DNA from 2 places in the Nonomuraea sp. NPDC049750 genome. Region 1 is predicted to be linked to the other one. Evidence: riboswitches for the same ligand, from Rfam matches in the RefSeq annotation. Region 1 holds a riboswitch; the other holds the start of a gene.
What was found. Region 1 has a riboswitch for cyclic di-AMP ahead of AB0J16_RS56025 (hypothetical protein). Riboswitches for the same ligand answer to the same signal wherever they lie in the genome.
Positions count from the first base shown of each region.

Region 2: another riboswitch for cyclic di-AMP. It lies ahead of AB0J16_RS42085 (CHAP domain-containing protein); the one in region 1 lies ahead of AB0J16_RS56025 (hypothetical protein).

Region 1 covers NZ_JBFANB010000049.1:29,076-36,618, reverse strand. The annotation lists gene AB0J16_RS56035 (DeoR/GlpR family DNA-binding transcription regulator) at 1-303, shown strand, start outside; gene galT (galactose-1-phosphate uridylyltransferase) at 300-1,370, shown strand; cyclic di-AMP (ydaO/yuaA leader) riboswitch at 1,440-1,580, shown strand; gene AB0J16_RS56025 (hypothetical protein) at 1,586-2,551, shown strand; gene AB0J16_RS56020 (hypothetical protein) at 2,821-3,159, shown strand; gene AB0J16_RS56015 (hypothetical protein) at 3,156-3,692, opposite strand; gene AB0J16_RS56010 (response regulator transcription factor) at 3,752-4,393, opposite strand; gene AB0J16_RS56005 (histidine kinase) at 4,390-5,514, opposite strand; gene AB0J16_RS56000 (DUF2716 domain-containing protein) at 5,675-5,965, shown strand; gene AB0J16_RS55995 (HD domain-containing protein) at 6,241-7,173, shown strand; gene AB0J16_RS55990 (MerR family transcriptional regulator) at 7,295-7,543, opposite strand, start outside.
Region 2 covers NZ_JBFANB010000023.1:146,545-154,087, forward strand. The annotation lists gene AB0J16_RS42070 (hypothetical protein) at 127-303, opposite strand; gene AB0J16_RS42075 (hypothetical protein) at 547-861, shown strand; gene AB0J16_RS42080 (hypothetical protein) at 1,063-1,227, opposite strand; gene AB0J16_RS42085 (CHAP domain-containing protein) at 1,474-2,154, opposite strand; cyclic di-AMP (ydaO/yuaA leader) riboswitch at 2,167-2,305, opposite strand; gene AB0J16_RS42090 (Gfo/Idh/MocA family oxidoreductase) at 2,424-3,377, opposite strand; gene AB0J16_RS42095 (aldo/keto reductase) at 3,397-4,224, opposite strand; gene AB0J16_RS42100 (transposase) at 4,362-5,591, shown strand; gene AB0J16_RS42105 (hypothetical protein) at 5,713-6,633, shown strand; gene AB0J16_RS42110 (DUF6716 putative glycosyltransferase) at 6,807-7,543, shown strand, end outside.

The DNA of each region.
Region 1 (7,543 bases):
GTGGCCGCGATCCGGCGGCTGCATGTGGACACGCTGTTCCTCGGCGTGCACGGGATGAGCGTGCGGGCCGGGTTCACCACGCCCAACCTGCTGGAGTCGGAGACCGACAGGGAGCTGGTGCACGCGGCGCACCGGCTGGTCATCCCGGCCGACCACACCAAGTGGAACACGGTCGGCATCAGCACGATCGCCGATCTGACCGAGGCCGACGCGGTCATCAGCGACTCGGGACTGCCCGAGGAAGCACGCATGGAGCTGGGCGAACGCGCCGGCGAACTGATCATCGCGGAGGACTCGCAGTGAAACGCACCATCACCCACCTGGCCGACGGCCGAGAGCTGATCTACTTCGACCGGCGCGACGACGCCGACCGGAGCGCGATCGACCGGCGGGCGCTCGACCCCAGGCCGATGGCGTCGGAGCTGCGCTACGACCCGCTCACCGAGGAGTGGATCGCGATGGCGGGGCACCGCCAGACGCGTACGTTCCTGCCTCCGGCCAACGAGTGCCCGCTGTGCCCGTCGTCCGAGACGAGGGCTTCGGAGATCCCGGCGTACGACTATGACGTGGTGGTGTTCGAGAACCGCTTCCCCTCGTTTTCCGGAAATTTCGGGACTTATGGTGATGTCGGGGGGCTGAGTGAGGTCCGGCCGGGCGTGGGGCGGTGTGAGGTGGTGTGCTTCACCTCTGAGCATTCGTCGTCGTTCTCGCGGCTCTCCGACGAGCAGGTGGGCCTGGTCATGGAGGCGTGGGCCGACCGTACGGCCGAGCTGTCCGCGATCGAGGGTGTCGAGCAGGTGTTCTGCTTCGAGAACCGGGGCGAGGAGATCGGCATCACGCTGCCGCACCCGCACGGGCAGATCTACGCCTACCCGTACGTGACCCCGCGGACCAAACTCCAGCTCGGCGCGGCCGCCCGGCACCAGGGCGGCAACCTCTTCGCCGACGTGCTGGCGGCCGAGCGGGCCGCCGGGGTGCGCGTGGTGGCGGCCAACGAGCTGTGGACGGCGTTCGTGCCCGCCGCCGCCCGCTGGCCGTTCGAGGTGCACGTGTATCCGCACCGGCAGGTGCCGGACCTGGCCGCGCTGTCGGAGGAGGAACGCGCCGCCTTCGCCCCGCTCTACACCTCCGTACTGCGGGCGCTCGACGGGCTGTTCGGCGTCGCCATGCCGTACATCTCAGCCTGGCACCAGGCGCCGGTGCGGCAGGATCGTGACCTGGCCTATCTGCACCTGGAGCTGTTCAGCATCAGACGGGCGCCCGGGAAACTCAAGTATCTGGCGGGCTCGGAGTCGGCCATGGGCGCGTTCGTCAACGATGTCCTGCCGGAGGAAGCCGCACGCATGCTTAAATCACAGGTAGATCTCTAATTGGTTGCCGCTTGGAGTCGCATGACCTTGGTTTTACCACTAATATCCCTTTTCAGCGCCGACCTAAACGGTCGGTGCTGGCCTAATCCTGGGTGCGTGGCCCGGGAGCCGGGGACCCATCGCGTCTTGGGGTGAATCCACTCAGGTGGTAAGGCGGCATCTCCCTGCCCGAACCCGTCAGCTAACCCGGCCGGCATAGGGAGAGGAAACCCTTCGTGGCGGCTGCGTCCCCCTCGAGTCTTGCCATCGCTCTCATCACCACCGCTTCCATGGCCTTCGGCGCCTTCACGGCCACGCCCGCCGCTGCCGCCCCCAAGCCCAGCGAGGCCCAGCTCCGCGCGGAGCTGAAGCAGCTGGACAAGAAGGTCGACAAGCTCATCGAGACCTACAATCTCAAGCGCGTCGAACTCGCCAAGGCCAAACAGGACTCGGAAACGACCAAGAACCGGCTGGCCACAGCGGAGGCCCAGCTCATCACCGCTCAGAAACGCGTCACCGAGCTCGCGCGCCTGCAGTACCAGAACGGCACCGGCGCGCTGCCGAACCTCACCCTGCCGACCGATGCCTCCAGCGCGGCGTTGCTGGACCACCTCGCGGCCGAGCAACAGGCGGTCGTGCAGGGCGTGGCCACCGCCCGGGACGAGAAGAAGGCGGCCGCGGACCAGGCGACCGCCCTCGAGGCGAAGATCCGCGAGGACGCGGCCAACGTGGCCAAGCAGCGCGACGACGCGCAGGACGTCATCAAGGACATCCAGAAGAAGCTGAAGGGCCTCATCCCGTTCGGCCCCGGCCGCCGCTCGGACGGCAGCTGGGCGCCCGAACTGCCCTCAGGCACCGACAACATCACCGCCCGGATGCGGGTGATCCGCGGGCTGATCCAGAAGGACTTCGCGCTGCCGTACGAGGTGGGCTGCTTCCGCGCGGACGGCGGCGGCGGCGAGCACCCGCTGGGGCGCGCGTGCGACTTCATGATGAGCACCGGTGGCAGCATGCCCAGCTCCGCCAACCAGGCACTCGGCGACCGCGTGGCGGCCTGGGCGCTGGAGAACAAGGACAAGCTCGGGGTCAAGTACGTGATCTGGAAGCAGCGCATCAACCAGGGCTCGGGGTGGAGCTCGATGTCCGACCGCGGCAGCATCACCCAGAACCACTTCGACCACGTGCACATCTCGATGTTCTAGAAATGGGACGAATCGCATCTAATGAGCTATTCGCTCACTTGAAGATGGCGTTTGAGCTGGTCATCGACCCGCGAGGGTGATGTTCGCCCACGCCGCCCTGTGTGTCAGCGTATGGCTGTTCACCTCCTCTTTTCCGAGTTCGCCGGACGTCGAGTACCGGAGGGGCGGCTCCGGCGCGAAGATCCACCGCTGGCCCCTCGACGCGTCCACCGCCCTGCTCAAGACGGGCTCCGACGGTTTGGCTCACCCCCGAGGGGTGGACCAGCCCGGTGTGGGCACTCCAGGGCGGCGTGTTCACCGGCGGCAACGACATCGTCGTCGGGTTGTGTCCCGACGGCGCGCCTCCCGTCAGCTACATGCTGAGCGGCACGGCAAACATCTACGGCGACTACCGCAAGTCCTGCCTGCACCGCGTCACGGTCTCCGCCGACCGCGCCACGCTCGACGTCCACTACCTGACGACCGCACCCGGCAACGCGCAGAATGTCGCGTACTGGCCCGCGAGCGGAGAGCCGTGGCTGGTCAACGAGTTCCGCGGGGACTATGACGGCGTGTACGGGAGCGACCGCCTGGTGCCGGCGTTGAGCTGCCCGGATCTCACGTGCTAAGAGCCGTGCCCGCCAGCCGGAACGGGAGCCGGTCGCGGCGCGGCCGTCGCCCTTGCCCTGACGTGGATGCCGCCGACCCTGGCCAGCATCGTCGACACATTGAGCAGGATGATCGCCGCCTTCAGCGCGTTCGCTCCCACGTCGTGCGCCGCCATCCAGCGGCCCAGTTCTGGACCGAACACGTGCATCGCGCCGTACGAGAAGGCGACCTTCGTCAGGGTGATGGCGACCCAGGCGGTCACGTAAGCAAGCCCGGCCCTGGAGTACACGGCCTGCTTGTCCGGCACGTACTCGAACCGCATGAACGAGATCGCGGCCAATCCCATCGCCAGGCCGAGCACGGTGGCCGCGGCTTCGAGCAGCAGCCCGGTGCCCGACAGCTCGAAGCCGTCGAAGAAGATCGGAACCAGCGCCGCCGCCCCTGCCACAGGGCGCAGGAGCCGGAACAGCCCCACCTTCCGCCGGCCGATGTCGCTTTCGATGGCGATCGCGAAGATGATCAGGTTGAGGAGGAATATGCTCACATCGCTCATGGCAGACGACGGTAGGTCGCAGGGCCGGGGCCGATCGTCAAGCCGGAGGTTGGTTCGCGTCAACCCGTGGGTTGAGAGTCGGAGGCGATCCCCCGCCGGTAGGCGTAACGGACGGCCTGCGCGCGGTCCCGCGCCCCGATCTTCGCGAAGATGCGGTTGATGTGCGTTTTCACCGTGGCCTCGCTCACGCGCAGCCGCTGCACGATCTCCCGGTTGGACAGCCCCGCCGCGACCAGCTTGAGCACTTCCAGCTCGCGGTTCGTCAACCCGTCCGGAGGCTCGGGGGGCGGAGCGGCGTCGAAGAGCGACTCGCGGACTCGCTTGGTGAGCAGGCTGCGTCCCTCAGCGGCGGCGGCCACCGCCTGGTAGATGTCCTCGCGTGAGGCGTCCTTGGTCAGGTAGCTGAGCGCGCCCGCGCGCAACGCCGCCGCGATCTCCCGCTGATCGGAGTAGGTGGTGAGCACGACCACGCCGGTCCGCGGGTGTTCACGACCGATCCACCGGATGGCCTCGACGCCGTCGAGTTCGGGCATGCGCAGGTCCATCAGCACCACGTCGGGACGGTGCGCCGCCACGGCCGCGACCGCGTCCGCGCCGGTGCCCGCCGTCGCGACCACCTCCACGTCGGGCAGCAGGCCGAGCAGGACCGCCAGTCCGTCGCGGACGACCGGGTGGTCGTCGGCCACGAGCACCTTGATCACAGCGGGATCCGCATGTCGACGTGCCACTCCTCTCCCTTGGGGGCCGCGCTCAGCGTCCCGCCCAGCCGCTCCGCCCGTTCCTTGAGCCCGCGCAGCCCGAAGCCGGGGCCGACCGGCGCGGCAGAGCCCTGGCTGACAACGCTCAGCGTGGCGTGTGTGCCGTAAGCGAGGCGTATGCGCACGGGGCTTCCCGGCGCGTGCTTGCGTGCGTTCGTGAGCGCCTCCTGCACCCCCCGATACAGCGTCAGGGCGACGTCGGCGGACAGCTCCGCGGATGCCGCCTCCATCTCCAGCTCCGCGGGCTTGCCGGCACGGTCGGCGTAGGCCGTGGCCAGGCCGGTCAGCAGCTCCTCCAGTGGCAGCGCCTCGTCCCGCAGCGCGAGAATGGCGCGCCTGGTCTCCACCAGCCCCTCGTCGGCCAGTTCCTGCGCCCGCCGGAGGAAGACTCTGATCCGCTCGTCCTCCGCCCCCTCCTCCACCAGCGCGTCCACCACCTTGAGCTGCACCGAGAGCGCCGACAGCGCGTGCGCCTGGATGTCGTGGATCTCCCTGGCGATCCGCGAACGCTCGGCCAGCGCCGCCGCCCTGGCCTGCTCCTGCGCCGCCCGTTCGGCGTTGCCCAGGAGCAGCTCTGCCTGCTCCGCGCGCTGCAGCACCTGCTTCCTGAACGTCCCGAGCAACACGCACGCCACCAGCACCGAGACGTGCGCGACCAGGTACGGCCAGGGCGGGGAGGGCCTCAGCGAGACCGTGGCCGCGACGGTCGCGAACGTGATCGGCAGGACCTGGCGCGGCGGCAGCCTGGCTCCGGCGTCGATGAGCGCCACGGCGGGGAACGCGACGGCCACGCCCGCACCCGCACCCGTCAGCGCGGCCCCCGCGACGCCCATCAGCAGCAGCGCCACGACCAGCGAACGGCGGCCGAGCCAGTCCGAGGCCAGCCAGAGCAGCCATCCCGCGCTCGCCGCCGCGAGCAGCCCGGCCATCACGACGGGACGGCGGTCGATCAGGCCGGGATCCGTCCGCATGATGGTGACCAAGAGGACCACCAGCCCGGCGAGCCGGACCGCGCGGAGCGGCCACGTGAGCCGCCCGCGGTGCGGGAGCGCGAAGACGAACATCTACCGCACCCGGATCGCTTCCGACACATTCACGCACCGAATGTACGGCACGCTCGGTGGTACTCCTCGACCCGGACGCCACCCGGTTCCATCCGTGACAGCCCGAAGCGGCAGGGCATTACAGCAGGTCAGTTAAGGGGCTGCCCGCATTTGGCGATTGGTGACACATCCGTTAACGGCACCCCAACATGCCGTACGGACCCCCAGATGCGCCAGCGCTCGACCTGGAGATCGGCTTTACCGTCTCAAATGGCACATCAGCGGCTCCCGCACAGATCCGCTCCGTGCCGGTGGGCCAGGTCAGCCGCGCTGGGCAAGTTACGCCTACCTCATCGATGAACACGTCATCCAGGTCACCGACGACCTCAGGATGGGCACGTTCGGTTACTGGCGCGAAGCCTCCCTGTGCGTCTTCGGCGAGGAACTCCTGGCGCACGTGGACGAAAACTGACCGCGCTTCTCGGCACCGTCCTGCGGCGCGGCGGGCGCCCGATCGGCAACGTCTGGAGCTTCGGTCCCTGACGGCCTGCCGCCCGGATGGATTCAACCTGATTGAGGCCGATCCTGACGACTGCCATTCACACACTCTGAAAAAGACTCTCCGCCGCTAGTGCCCGGACACCTTCTCGCATCTGGTGTGAGGGGGTGTTCGGGGTGACATAGGTCGCGGCGTACCTGGTGCTCACCGGACGCTGAAGGGGCTTCTGGTCGTGACACCATGGCGCCATGGCCCGACGGATACGCCTCTATCACCCTGAGGAAGACACCTGGTTCTACTACGAACTTGATGACCAGGAATGGGCCGTCCGACAGATCGATCTTCAAGGCCCTGACCAGCGCCCCACCACAGCGGCAGCCCTCGACGAAGTGTTCCGGCTTCGCGATCAGCACGGGTTGGCCGAGCTTCAGGCCTACGAGCGTCGTTTCGGCGTTCTCGCCGAAGGCAGCCTCGAAGGCTGGCAGGACGCCGATCAAGCCGCCGAGATCACCCGCCAGGAGTTCGAGGCGCTCTGGATCCAGGCCAGACAGCACCTCGCCCGGCCCGGGCTGAACGAGCCCACGGCGACGAACTCCGCCGCACTCGCACACGCGCTGAACGACCCCGCCGAGCCACCTTTACGCCCGCTGCCTGACCGCGTCGCAGACCTGTTGAAGTCGCTGAACTGCCCGCCCCGGTTGGCGGCCCACCTGCGTCTCGTCCACGACGTCGCCTGGCAGATCATCGACTGGGTTCAGCAGCAGCACCCCCAGCTACGCCTCGACCGGCACGCCGTGCTCTTCGGCGCCGCGACCCACGACATCGGCAAGTCCCTGCACGTCGCCGAACTCTCCGGCCCCGGCTCGGCGCACGAGCCCGCCGGCCGGGACCTGCTGATCCGCTACGGGTTCGATGACGCCCGCGCTCGCTTCGCGGCCACTCACGCGTCCTGGGCAGACACCGACATCACCCTCGAAGACCTGCTGGTGAGCCTCGCCGACAAGATCTGGAAGAACATGCGCGTCCCGGACCTCGAAGACCTCATCGTGACCCACCTGGCCCAGGCGACCGGCCGGCAGCCATGGGAGGAATACGCCGCCCTCGACGAACTCCTCACCCACATCGGTGGCTCCGCTGACCATAGGCTGACCTTCCAGGCCGCTTACCCGATCCACAGCTGAGACTGAGTCACGCTCGGCTTTCGGACCGACCTAAGAATTCCCACACTCTGAATAAGACCCTCCGCCAGCGGCGGCTCTTCCCCCTATGGCCGCCGAACCGTCGGTCGCAGGAGCAGGTCAGTCAGTGGGTGCCTGGTCTGGGGATGTGGACGCCGGCGGCGCGGAGCTTGGTCTCGACGAGCGCGATCCCATGGGCCGTGGCCGATCCCTCCTCTTCGCCGTAGTGGGCGATCAGGTGGTACCGGGCCGCGGCGTCGGTGTGGGCTTGCAGGCCGGTCACGATCTTCAGGTGTGCGGGGTTGGCGAGGAAGTGGTCGGCAATGGCAGTGGCGAGTTCGGCCAGGCGCGGGTCGTCCGGCTCCCATGCCGT
Region 2 (7,543 bases), on a different contig from region 1:
AGTTCTCCACAGCACCGGCCCTGGCGCGGCCCACAACGGGAGCGGTTGCCGGTCGCGGCCGGCGAGGCGCCGGCGGGGAGCAGTACCCGGACGAAGGCGGCGGCGCCGCGGCGTCGTGCGGCGTACTCAAGCCCGACATCGAGATCCCACCGGCGGACGGTGAGATAACACGCACTCCAGCAGGTCAAGACGTTCGCTCTGCGCCGCCATCTGCAGCACGTCACCGGCGCTGTCCGGCTGTTGTTCCAGGTGAGTCGTGAGCGCCGCAACGTCACCGTGCTCGAAGAGCTCATAGAGGTTCATGGGCCATGGAACGTACTGCCTGCCACGGACATCGAATTTCCGGCCAAGTGAGGCGTCGCCACGGCTACCAGGCCGGTTCGGCGAAGTAGCGGTACGCCGACGTGGGCAGCGTCACCGGCACGCAGCCCTCCTCAATCACCTCGAACGAGCAGCTGCTCACGCTTGCGCAAAGATCGAGAAATTTCCGGATTGCTGTGGGGATCTCTTGAAAAGAGGGGCACAGTCGGGCGATCATGAACGCCCATGACGAAAAAGATCATTTCCAGCGTCGCCGGCATTGTTATCGGGGCCACCGCCCTCATCGGCGGCACCGCCTCCCAGGCGGCCGCGGTGAGCGGCTGCTCGAAGACCGCGAGCAGCGACCACTCCGTGAGCGTCAAGTGCACCAGCGGGCTTGAGACCTATTTCCGGGTCTACGGGTACTTCTGTTCCACCTCGTCCTGCTCCTACATCCCGGGCAGCCTGGTCTCCATAGGCAGCACGAGCAAGGCCACCAGCGGCGCCTACTACAGCGGCAGGTGGAAGGTGAAGGGCTGCTACGTGACCGACGGCTGCTGAGGCACCCGCCGACACGCCCGTCGTGTCGCCGCCGAGCGCTAGGTCTTCTGTCTCGGCCTGCGGCAGGACAACGACTTCGAGGAAGAGGAGTACGCGGCGCGGATCGTCGACGCCCTTCCCTCCCGACTTGTGGGATCCAACGCCGATCTCCCCGCGAAGCCGTGGCGTCGCGGGGAGGTCGGCCGGGGGCCCGGCCTTGCGTCAGATGTGCTCGGCGGGGTTCGCCGGGAGGTAGAAGTTCCAGCTGCCGTGCCCCTCGTGGGCGCCGCCTGCGGGGCAGTGCCCGTTGTCGGGGCGGCCATTCCACCAAAGGGTGTAGCACTTGTTACAGAAGCGCCAGTTGTCCTGCTGTGTCGTCGGTGACATGTCCCCTCCTCCAGTATCGAGAACCGGCTCGCTGTCCGGCCACCGTCAGTGTCTGAGGTGATCGCAGGATCGTGACATCCCCAAACTTGGGGGGTTGCGGTCTGATGGGCAGATAAGGCGGCCATGCGCTGTTCAGCCCAACGTGGTGGGCTTTTCGGCAGCCGGTACGGGAGCGTGAGACGCCGACGAGCGCGCGTCCAGAAGGACGCGCGCTCGTCGGCAGGAGAGCCCTCGGTCAGGAAGTCGTCAGGCGCCGTAGCTCGGGTAGCCGTAGCCGACCACCTGGGACGTCGGCCGGACGCGCTGCTGGACGCTGCCGTTGCCGGTGTTGCCCTCGATCGTGGAGATCGTGCCGTCGTGGTTGTCCTTGACGACGAAACCGACGTGCTCGATGTCGTCCAGGCTCTTGCTGCCGCCCCACGAGAAGAACACCACGGCGCCCGGCTTCGGGGTCGTGCCCCAGTGGTTGTTGTGGGCGAACCACTTCGCGTGCTCGACCGTGTAGGCGTCCCAGCCGATCATGCTGCGCGCGCCGGACTGCTCGCCGACCCACGAGACGAACATCGAGCACCAGGCGGCGTTCAGGTAGTCCGCCCGGGTGCCGCCGTCGCGCCTGAGGGTCTCCAGGGCGCGCGGGGAGTTCATGTACCACTTCTGGAACTTGGTGCCGCCACCGTAGGCGTTCTCAGTGGTGCCGACCTGGGCCTTGGCCAGCGCCAACACCCGCGAGACCGTGGCCTTGGCCTTGATCTCGCTCTCCGGGTGGCTCTTCGCGGCGGCGTGTGCCGGGGCCACGGCGGCGTGGGCGGTGGCGGTGTCCGCGTGGGCGGCGGACTGGCCGGCGAGTGCGGCGGCCGCGACGCTCACGCCGAGGACGGCGTGAGCAAAGGTCGACTTGGTGGCGCGAAAAAGATGGGACTTCGCCATCGAGGGGGTAACTCCTTGCTTCCATGCCGCTTACCGGGTTAGCTGACGGGTTCGGACGTGGAAGCTGTCCTACGGCACGTGACGTGCCGATACACCCCAAAGGACGGTGGGTCCCCGGTTCCGCGCGAGGCGGATTCAGCGGTCACAGGACGGTCCTGTGATGCCTTTGTGCGATGGTCTGGCAACGAACGGACAAACCGGACGTATGCCTCATATGACCACAAAGGTAATGCAAGAGGCAAGGGTCTTACAAATAGATGAATCGCCAGCTAAGAGAGCTGCTCCCTCGCGTCGGCCAGAAGCCCCATCATGGCAAGGCTTTCGTCAAGTGGCATGATCGCGGATTCGGTCCTGCCTTCGGCCATGGCGTCCCGTACCTCGCGCACCTCGCCGGCGTACCCGTTGTCCGCCGGATCGAGCTCGAGCTCCTCCGTCTCCATCGACGGCCCGCTCAGCACGACCCGCTCCGGCGCCCAGAACGGCGCCTTGATGTGGGCGCGCATGTCGGTGCCCACCACGAGGGCGTCGTTCGCGTACGGGCCCAGCAGCGAGCACTCCACCAGAGCCCGCCTGCCCCCCGGATAGACCAGCACCCCGCCCGCCTCCGCGTCCACCCCTGAAGGCGCCAGCGAGCCCGTGACGTGCATCCGTGAGGGCATCCCGAGCAGCAGCTGCGCCAGCCCGAACGAGTAGACGCCCAGGTCGAGCAGCGCCCCGCCGCCCAGCTCCGGCGCCCACAGCCGGTGCGCGGGATCGTAGGGAGCCTTGAAGCCGAACGACGCCTGGACCGAGCGGATCTCCCCGAACCGGGGATCGCCGGCCACCCGCTGGATGAGCGGATTGAACCGGGTCCACATGGCTTCCATCAGAAACACCCCGGCATCGCGGGCGAGCTGGACCATCCGCTCGGCGTCGGCGACGGACGCGGCGAGCGGCTTCTCGCACAACACCGCCTTGCCCGCCGCGATCGCCGCCTCGGCGACCTCCAGGTGCTGGGCGTGCGGGGTCGCCACGTAGACCGCGTCGACGCCGGGGTCGGCGCACAGCTCCGCGTACGAGCCGTACGCCGACTCGGCGCCCAGTTCCGAGGCCAGCGCCCGCGCGCGGCCGAGGTCGCGCGAACCGACGGCGGCCACCCGCATCCCCGGCTCAGCGGCGATGACCGCCCCGACCTTTGCGGCGATGACACCCGTGGCCGCGATACCCCATGAGAGATCCTTCATGAGGAAAGATCGTAGGGAATCACCCCATCCAGGCGAAAGTGTCCGGGTTGGGGCCGATGCGGCCGTTCTCCTGGTTCAGCGCGCCGATGGCCGCCATGTCCTCGGTGTCGAGGACGAAGTCGAACACCTCGAAGTTCTCTTTGATCCGCGCCGGCGTGACCGATTTGGGGATCACCACGTTGCCGAGCTGGATGTGCCAGCGCAGCACGATCTGCGCGGGCGTCCTGGCGTGCTTCTCCGACAGCACGGCGAGCGCCGGGTCGCCGAGCAGGCCCTTGCCCTGCCCCAGCGGGCTCCACGCCTCCGTGAGGATGCCGTTGTCCTCGTGGAACTGCCGCATCTGCCGTTGCTGGAAGTGCGGGTGCAGCTCGATCTGATTGATGGCCGGAGTGATGTCCGCCTCGTCGATCACCCGGGTGAGCGTCTCAGGGGTGAAATTGGACACACCGATCGCCTTCGCCCGGCCTTGACGGTAGATCTTCTCCAGGCCGCGCCACGCCTGGAGGTACTTGTCCTGCGACGGCACCGGCCAGTGGATCAGGTACAGGTCCACGTAGTCGAGCCCGAGCCGGGACAGGCTCTCGTCGAACGCCTCCTCCGCCCGCTCGTGGTCGTTGTTGAAGAGCTTGGTGGTGACGAACAGCTTCTCGCGCGGGATCCCCGAGGCGCGTACGGCCCGGCCGACGCCCTCCTCGTTCCCGTACGCGCTGGCGGTGTCGATGTGGCGGTAACCGGCCTCCAGAGCGGCCGTCACGACCTGTTCGGCCTCGTCGTCCGGCACCTGCCAGACGCCGAACCCGAGCTGCGGCACCTGCACGCCGTCGCTGTTGAGTAGTAGGGAGTTCATCTGAATGGTGGCGCGGAGACCCGGTCCTTCGGGGCCGGGAGGAAGCGCCACTCCTCCTTTCGAAAACAGTGTGGAAAGGCTTGGTCACGTTCGGTAATGTCTGCGGTGGGTGGGGCTGCTGTGACAGGAGGTGCGCGATGGCGATCCGCCGCTCCACCGCCAAACGACACGGCCTGCCCACGATCGTGCAACTGCGGCTCACGCCCACTCCGGCCCAGGCGGAGGCGCTGGCGGCGGCGGTGCTGTTGTGTAATAAGGCGGCCACTGTTGTCTCCCGCCTGGCCTGGCAGCACCGCACGTTCGCGGTGGTGGAGTTGCATCGGCTGGCCTACTACGAGGTGCGCGGGCAGGTGGCCGGGCTGGGTGCGCAAGCGGCTGTGCGGGCGATCGCCCGGGTGGCCGGCGCCTATGCCAACCGGCGCGCCAGCAAGAAACGCGCCCACATCTTCCGCCCGCACGGCGCCGTCCCCTACGACGCCCGGCTGATGAGCTTCAACCGTGACGCCCGCACCGTGTCGCTGTGGACCCCCACCGGCCGCGTCACCGCCCCCTACACCGGCCGCCCAGAAGACCTCAAAGCCATCGACACGCTGCCGCTCGGCGAGGCCGACCTGGTCTGCCGACGCGGCGTGTGGCTGCTGCAGGTCGCGCTCACCCTGCCCCGACCGGCGGTGCGTGAGCCGGTTCACGGATTTGTGGGGGTGGATCAAGGGGTGGCGAACCTTGCGGTCACCTCCGACGGTGCGGTGCTGCCCGGACCGGCGCTGCCGGGGCCGGTCGGTGGCAACGGCCACGTCCGAACCCTGCGGGAGCGGCGGCACCGGCAACGCCGCCGGTTGCAGAAGAAGGGCACGTCGGCGGCGCGGCGGGTGCTGCGCCGTCTGTCCGGTCGTGAGCATCGGATGATGACCGACCTCAACCACCAGATCAGCAAGCATGTGGTGCGTGAAGCCGAACGCACCGGTCGCGGGGTCGCCTTGGAGGATCTGCAGGGTATCCGCGGGCGGGTAAGGGCTCACCGGTTCCAGCGGCGCACCCTGCACAGCTGGGCCTTCGCCCAGCAGACCACGTTCACCCGCTACAAGGCCGCCCGGACGGGGGTCGCCTTCGTGCTGGTCGACCCCGCCTACACCTCGCAGGCGTGTCCGAACTGCGGGAACATCAGCAGGGCGAACCGACCGGCGCGGGGCCGGTTCGTCTGCACCAGGTGTGGCCTCGCTGGGCACGCCGACCACATCGCGGCCCGCAACATCGCCACACGCGGCGCTGCGGGCTGGGCTGCCATCAACCAGCCACACGCTACCGGCCTCCCTTCAACCAGACGGGACCGTGAGAGCAAACCACCAGCTTCAACCAGTGGTAGTTGATGGGTTCCATTGTTCATGTCCCGTTTCTGGCGGCTTAAGGCGGCCGGGCTAGCTTGAAGCGGTCGTGATCGGGCTATCACCCCGCGGGGGTAACAGAGTGGGCAAACAGGCGTCGGCCTGGGTGGAGTCCCCGCTTCAGATGCTGTGCGCCATAGAGGCGCACCGCGCTGGGCTGCTGGGGCCTGCCACGGTCGTCGTGCCGCGTGCCGGGCTGCGAGCGCTCAAGGCCACCCGCCGGGAGCTGTCCGGCCTGGCGCTGCCCGAGGGGCTGGAGCTGGCCGAGCCGCGCGAGCGCATGCCGCGCTCCCCGCACGCCGTCGGCGACGCCTTCTCCGGCCGGGTTCAGCTGCGCTGGCTCGTCTCCCATCCGGGCCGCATCGTGATCGTCGATGACGGGCTGGCCACGCTCCGGTTGCTGTCTCTGCTAGCCGAAGGGCCGTACAAACCGCTGTTGCGGGCGCGCGCCCACCCGGGAAAGCTGCGCGCGGCCCTGGGGCTGGCGGCGGCGATCAGGCTGCGCGCGAGCCGGGTGTCGGTCTTCACCGCGCTGCCGGTGACCGACGAGCTGGCGGCGGCCGTCCGCGCGGCGGGCGTCGACCTGGTCCGCCACGACTTCGGCTGGCTGCGCGAGCAGCCGCTGAACGGGCCAGGACCGGCCGAGCGGACCGTCGTGCTCGGCACCTCCCTGGTCAGGAACGGACTGGTCCATCGCGACCGCTACCTGAGCTGGCTGATGGAGCGGGCCGCCGAGGAGCCGCTCGCCTACTTCCCGCATCGCCGCGAGGACCCCGCCGACGTGGCGGTCATCCGCGAGCGGCCCGAGATCACCGTGCACGACGCCGGCGTGCCGGCCGAGCTGACACTGCGCGGCCTCGACCCCGCCCAGCGGGTGCTCAGCCTGCCGTCCACCGCGATCACCTCGCTGCGCGTGCTGCTCGGCCCGCGCGGCGTCGCGGTCGAGGCGGTGGACGTGCCGGACGACTGGTGGACCAGCAGGGCGGCCCCCGACCTGCGTTCCCATCTGACCGGAGTCGCCGGATGATCGGCTTATCTCGCCGCTGATGGGAGTCGCCGGGTGACCGGCTCATCCCGCGGCTGATCGGAGTGGCCGGGTGACCGGCTTACTCCGTACATGACTGGAACGGCCGGTTAAGACGGGCGTTCAACCCATACGACTGGGCGTTTGCCCGTATTGACTGGAGTGACCACTTGAGAGTGCTGGCCGTGGCCGACTCCGACTCATACCTGAAGTGGGCGGCCTGCCTGCTCGACGACCTGCCACCCGGCTGCGAGACGGACCTCGCGGTGGTGCGCACGCCGATCGCGCCCTCGCCCGAGCAGATCGCCGCCGCCGTGGGCGGGCGTCCCGCGCCGCCGCTGATGCCGGCGCGGGCGGTGCGGCGTCTGGCCGAGCGGACCCGGCCGGACGCGATCATCGTGGCCTGTACGGGGCCGGTCGTGGACGTGCTGGTGGCCGAGGTGTTCGCCGGGCTGCGGCCGCGGCCGGTGTTCGTGGCAGGGCTACCAGGCATCTCGGTGCCCGCGACGGAGAAGGCGTGGCTGTTCCGCAGCGGGTGCGATCTGTTCGTGGTGCACAGCGAGCGGGAAGTGGCCGAGTTCGGCGGGATCGCCGCCCAGCTCGGCGGGGGAGGGGCGGTCGGGCTGGCCCGGCTGCCGTTCCTGCGCCCGCGGGCCGTGCGCGGCGGCGGGAACCGGGTGGTGTTCGCCACCCAGGCCAAGGTGCCGCGTGAGCGCGAGGATCGCGAACGCATCCTGCTGTCCCTGGCCGAGCTGGCCGCCCGCCGCCCGGACCTGGACGTGGTGGTGAAGCTGCGCGCCCTGGAGGACGAGCGGCAGACGCACAACGAGCGCTTCCACTACCAGCGGCTCTGGCGCGAGCTCGGCGAGCCGGGGCGGGTGGCGTTCGAGGCGGGCTCGATGCACGACCAGCT